Regions from separate parts of the Wukongibacter baidiensis genome, predicted to be linked through region 1. Evidence: riboswitches for the same ligand, from Rfam matches in the RefSeq annotation. Region 1 holds a riboswitch; the other holds the start of a gene.

Region 1 (3,196 bases):
TAACACCTTGCTTTGCACCTATGGCATATCCTCCAATAATCATACCCTCAATCAAACTGTGGGGATCACCCTCTAGGATACTCCTATCCATAAATGCACCTGGGTCTCCCTCATCTGCGTTACAAACAATATATTTAGTTTCTCCTGGAGATTTCCTAGCCGCATTCCACTTGAACCATGTCGGGAATCCAGCTCCACCTCTGCCCCTTAGTCCAGATTTCTTAATCTCTTCGATTACCTCATCGGGACTCATTTCTTTAATACATTTTTCAGCGGCCTTATATCCGTCATCTTTCATATATTCTTCTATATATTCAGGATTGATGATTCCACAATTTCTTAGGGCAATTCTTTCTTGTTTATCCAATATATCTTGATCATTCCCACTAATAACATACTCATGGGCTACTTCTTTTCCCACTATATGCTTTGTTATTATCTCTGTAACCATCTCTGGATTTACCTTTACATAGGTGATCTTTTCATTCTTCTCGTCTATAACATCCACTATTGGCTCTAGATGGCACATTCCTATACAGCCAGTAAGTGTAAGCTCTACATCAAGACCTTTATTCTTTATTTCATCTTCAAATTCCTTATGAACTTTATTTGCTCCCGCTGCAATACCGCAGCTTCCTTGCCCAATAACTATCTTCATACTCTACACCTCCTGACCTTCTTTTTTCTTAATATCCCTTACAATTTCCTTTGCCTTGTCAGGTGTAAGGTTTCCATAGGTTTCTCCGTTAATCATCATAACCGGTGATAAACTACAACAGCCAAGACAGGCAACATTTTCTAATGTAAATAAATCATCATTTGTGGTTTCACCTTCATTTATACCAAGTTCATCACAAATGGCCTCTTCAATAGCCTTTGATCCATTAACATGGCAAGCAGTCCCTTGACATAGCATGATAACAAATTTACCTACAGGTTCTAGTCTAAACTGAGTATAGAAGGTTGCTACGCCTAGTATCTTAGATGGCTTTATTCCCGTCTCCTCAGCTACATAATTTAAAGCCCTGCGAGGCAAATAATTATATATTTCTTGTACCGCCTGAAGAATACTAATAAGACTCCCAGACACACCCTTATATTTTTCTAGTACAGGATCTAACTTTTTAAGATCAATCTGAGGATCACTCATATTAGATTGCTTTTTCCCACAACAGCATTGCATTTGTTTCCACTCCTTTCAAAATATATACGTGAAATGAATATTAAAACTTCAATCCCATATTGTCACTCTGATTATTTTATAATCACGATTACCACATTTGTGAAAAAAACCACAATTTTTGCCATAGGTAATCTTTTTGCTTTCTCATTAGCGTTTCCTATCCGTTTAGAAAAAAATATGAATGACATCCACAATAAAACGTCACTCATACTTCTCTGTTTCTTTGCCTGAGAGATTCTACAAGAGAGATGTTTTGTATTGCTCCTTCGGCGCCTATAAGGTCTTTCCAGAGTTCCATCCGATAGCGATCCTTTTGCCTGAAAGATTCTATATAGATTGAGAGAGGCTATATATTGCTTCTTCGGCTCCCCTAGGGGTATCTCTCGCTACCATCACATGGATAACTATGAAATTTTCATTCAATTACGAATATTTATTAACTTCTATATATATTATCATGTTTATCGAAAAATTTCAATATTTGCAAGAAGATAAGTAAAATTTTTCATGGTTTATTAATTTTTTTACATATACAATGAATATTTGTATGCAATTACAGGTTTTTAGGCAAACGTTATCCTAATTTTTTCTAATTATTTTATCAATTTTGCAATTTAAACTTTTAAAAATTTCATTTTCATCACAAATCCCATTAGTTATTTATTAATCACTGTGTATGAATAATCTTTTTGTGTACTATTTGTTCGCTGGTTTCTCCATGATTTGACATCTTTGTATAGCTCATGTATAATCAAAATGATGAAAACAAAATGAAGGAGTAGATTGACTTTATGAGAAGATTATTTTTTAACATTGTTAAGTAGAGGAAATAAATAATTCTAGAGAAAGCTTTTGAGGCGTCTAAATAGTATGCCTGTTTTTTTGATGCTTTCTTTGACAATGTTGAAAATTAAGATTTGCATAGGGTTTTATCTATAGTTAAACAACATCAAAATATATTTCAAAGAAATTAGTGAAGATTCCTATTTTCTTGCATTGAAAATTATTGTATTTCTAAATTGTTTAGCTATATAAATATTAATTATAGACCATGCTGATTTTATGCATGGTTTTTTTATATTCAATTTGATTTATTCTGTCAGCACTTGGATTGGATATAAATTAATAGTTTAACCCCAGAGGCGATTTTAATCGCCTCTATTTTTTTGTTTTCAATTCCATTAAAAGCTAAGGAGGTGAACCCATGCCGATATTTACTGAAAACTTCAACGGGACTTTTAAAAACTAACTACAGGTAAGGTGTTGTATATGATATTAAAAATAAAAACTACTAATTCTATTTACCTTGCCTGGACAATTTCGGGAGGTAAGGTAAATGAGTCAGTTAACATTAAATTGGGAGTTATTCGAAGAAAAGATTGATAGTGTAGAGAGGTATTGCTCAAGCTGTGGAAGGAAGGTTATCTTCTATGATTCTATGGTAAGAAGACACAATGCTAATGGCAAAAATATATATAAATACGCTATATATAAATGTGAAAAGGGACATACGTGGAATAAAATTCTGAACAAGTATCTTTCAAATAAGTCAAATAGCCTTAGTGATCCTGATTCCCTTGAACAGAATGGATATCTTAAGGATGAACAATATAAGAATGAAGGTGCCCCAGAGCTGAGGATTGATAAATTCTCTATTTCAGAATACAGTGAAAAAAATATCGATAGGATAGATATTTTTATCAAGAATTACAACTATAAGGTTAGATTGGATAAGCTTTTAAGTGAAAATCTAACAGATACAAGTCGAACTCAAATACAACAGAGGATTAAAGATTCTCAAATATTAGTAAACGAAAAAAAATCTAAGGCTAAATATTTTATAAGAGACAAGGATAAAATCACTATTTTTATTTAATTATAATAAAGTAGCCATCCATATTTCTATCTATGGATGACTACTTTATATATGTTTATTAGGATTGGGTTAACAATCTGTGTTGATATCAAACATTATAGGTGTTTCAATAAATTTCTTAACTTCAGCAATATCCT
Region 2 (3,196 bases), 1.9 Mb from region 1:
GTAATTGATTTGGATCAAGGGTTGAAATTCCCTTTTTATCTAATATATCAGTAAGTCGTTTTAATTCTTCCCAAGAAGATGAATGTTTCTGTATAAACTGATTATCTTTCAAATTTAATCACCTCTCCTCAACCATTGTATCAAATAAATAATTAGAAATAAATGGGTAAATTCCAGAAAATGATTATAAGTGTGTCAGAGGGCTGTGGTTTGAATTGAAAGATAGGAATGGAGTGAAATCATGAATACAGTAAAGATTACAACCCCTGAAAATATAGAGGTAGAATATAGGTTAGCAGGATTAGGGTCTAGAGGAGCAGCTGCCGTAGTAGACTCCTTGATTCAAACGGCTGCCATACTAGTAATTGTAATAACCATTATCGCCCTGCAAATAAATCCTAAGGATTTATTTGATGAACATGGAGGATGGTTTGTAGGAGGAGTTATAATACTTGTGTGGCTAATAACCTATGGATATTTTATAATATTTGAGATGACCATGAATGGAATGACTCCAGGTAAAAAACTTTTAGGTATTAGAACTCTTCGAAATAATGGAGAACCAATAACAATAAAACACTCTATTATTAGAAATCTTTTTAGAATCATTGTTGATGCCTATGGTGTAGGTGTAGTACTAATCTTTTTTTCAAAGCAGCATAAAAGAGTTGGTGATTATGTTGGGTCAACAATGGTAGTGGTGGTAGAAAAAAAGGATATTCCTATAGTTTTAGGAATAAATGAAATCAGAGAACAGAACTATAAATACTCCATTACTAAAGAAGAACATAGATTGTTGAAAGAATACTATCAAAGAAAAAGTAGCCTTGATGAAAATATTATAGAACTAGAAAAAGAATTGGGAAAGTATTTTGCTGAAAAACTAGAAATCGAAAAAAATGAAGGTGAATATGATAGATTCTTAAAGGAACTATTAGAGCAAGGCGTTAGGTTATAAATAGTATTCTTTGACAAATATTTATTCAAGTCACTTAAAGTAATATTTTGTTAATATGCATAAAGTTATCACGTTTAAATCATTTTTGGGCTAAAAAAGTCATATGCTAAGCTTCGTATGTGGCATGATTACGATAAAAATCATATATTTATAAGAAAATAAAAAAAGTTGTTGTTAAAACAATATCAACTGTTGAAATTTTCAGAAAAATGTTATATTATAAAAATAACATTTAAGATGATATTTATTCGAAATTGAAAATTGCCAAATGATGGTAGCGTGAGATATCTTTTATTGAAGAAGCCGAAGAAGCAATATGAAAGGTGGCCAGCCTTTTATAGAAACTTTCAGGCAAAAGGAGCGCTACTTGATGGAACTCTGGAGAGTCCGGGATTCGGCGCCGAAGGGGAAATACATTATTGACTGAAATAATGTAGACGCTCTCAGGTCAGAAGACAGAGAATATGATGGCATGATTATTTTACATGTCCTTATATTCTTTTTTTATTGCATAGAATGAAGAAGATGAGGCGTAGAAGGCGGTGATATATACCCCCCGAGTCTATGGGGAGAATATTTCTTTGAATATAGCATATAACTTTTAATATGAAATGATATTATTTATTACTTTAACCTATAATACTAAGGATGATTTAATTAATAATCGGACACGAATTTATGACTATATTCTGAAGCATTAACAAAGATCTGAGATTGAAAATTTGGAGGGAGGAATTCTAATATGAATGAATTAAGAAAAACATCTCTGTTTAAATCCCATGAAAAGCATGGAGGAAAAATTGTTAACTTTTCAGGATGGGCACTTCCCGTACAGTATGAGGGTTTGACGGCTGAACATGAAGCAGTTAGAAACTTTGCAGGATTATTTGACGTATCCCATATGGGTGAAGTTGAGGTTAAAGGAAAAGAAGCCTTTGATTTTGTTCAAAACTTGGTTACTAATGATGTATCGGTACTTGAAGATAATCAGGTTATCTATACCTTTATGTGTTACCCCCATGGCGGAGTTGTAGATGATCTTCTAGTTTACAAATTTACAAGCAATCACTTTTTCCTTGTAATTAATGCAAGCAACATAGAAAAAGATTTTAAATGGATGAAGGAAAATGTGGGAACCTATGAGGTGGAACTTGCTAACATATCCGATGATGTATCTGAAATGGCTATTCAAGGTCCAAATGCGCAGAAAATATTGCAGGAACTGACAGACACTGAGCTTTCGGAAATAGGTTTTTTCTATTGTAAGAGGGATGTAAAAGTAGCCGGTGCCAATTGTCTAGTATCTAGAACTGGGTACACAGGTGAAGATGGATTCGAAATATATCTTGCTCATGATGATGCTGAATTGGTATGGGATAAACTAACGGAGGCAGGGAAAGAATATGGATTGAAGCCTGCAGGACTGGGAGCAAGAGATACCTTAAGATTTGAGGCTACACTGCCCCTTTATGGCAATGAACTATCTGAGGATATAACGCCGTTAGAAGCTGGACTTGGATTCTTCGTAAAACTTGATAAGGAAAACTTCATTGGAAAAGAAGCCTTGGTAAAGCAAAAAGAAGAGGGTCTTAAGAGGAAAATTGTTGGTTTCGAAATGATAGATAAAGGGATACCAAGACACGGATACGATGTAATGGCAGATGGAAAGAAGATAGGTTTTGTAACCACTGGTTATGCTGCGCCAACTGTAAATAAAAATATAGGTTTAGCCATGGTTGATATTGAATATGCTAAGCTTGAAACTCCAATAGAGATTCAAGTCAGAAAGAGAGTCTTGAAGGCTAAGGTGGTAAGTAAGAGATTCTATACTAAAAAGTATAAGAAATAGAGAGAAAGAAAAAAATTTTGAGGAGGAATTTATTATGAAAATAGTTGAAGGACTTTATTATTCAAAGGATCATGAGTGGGTTAAGGTTGAAGGCGATAAGGCTACTATTGGAATTACAGACTATGCACAGCATGCCCTTGGAGAAATCGTTTATGTTGAAATGCCAGATGTTGATGACGAAATAGATGCTGGCGATGTTTTTGGGGTTATTGAGTCTGTAAAGGCTGCCTCTGATTCATTCTTACCTATTTCAGGAAAGATCGCAGAAGTAAATGAAGAATTAGAGGATTCACCAGAACTCTTAAACGAGAAGCCGTATGAAAGCTGGATTTTAGCGGTAGAAATGTCAGATAAATCTGAGCTAGATAATCTAATGAGTGATAAGGAAT

Evidence for each region. A riboswitch is a leader RNA that binds a small molecule or an ion and turns the genes downstream of it on or off. The one in region 1 is predicted to bind glycine.
Region 2: linked by a shared signal. The riboswitch ahead of gcvT (glycine cleavage system aminomethyltransferase GcvT) and the one ahead of nuoE (NADH-quinone oxidoreductase subunit NuoE) in region 1 are both predicted to bind glycine.

The regions. Positions count from the first base shown of each region.
Region 1 covers NZ_CP138202.1:3,797,124-3,800,319, reverse strand. Annotated here, with positions in the region: gene nuoF (NADH-quinone oxidoreductase subunit NuoF) at 1-658, opposite strand, end outside; gene nuoE (NADH-quinone oxidoreductase subunit NuoE) at 662-1,183, opposite strand; glycine riboswitch at 1,397-1,475, opposite strand; glycine riboswitch at 1,479-1,579, opposite strand; gene R9X47_RS17180 (S4 domain-containing protein) at 2,520-3,059, shown strand; gene R9X47_RS17175 (asparaginase) at 3,129-3,196, opposite strand, start outside.
Region 2 covers NZ_CP138202.1:1,870,818-1,874,013, reverse strand. Annotated here, with positions in the region: gene R9X47_RS08500 (stage II sporulation protein M) at 1-112, opposite strand, end outside; gene R9X47_RS08495 (RDD family protein) at 242-958, shown strand; glycine riboswitch at 1,227-1,331, shown strand; gene gcvT (glycine cleavage system aminomethyltransferase GcvT) at 1,701-2,807, shown strand; gene gcvH (glycine cleavage system protein GcvH) at 2,842-3,196, shown strand, end outside.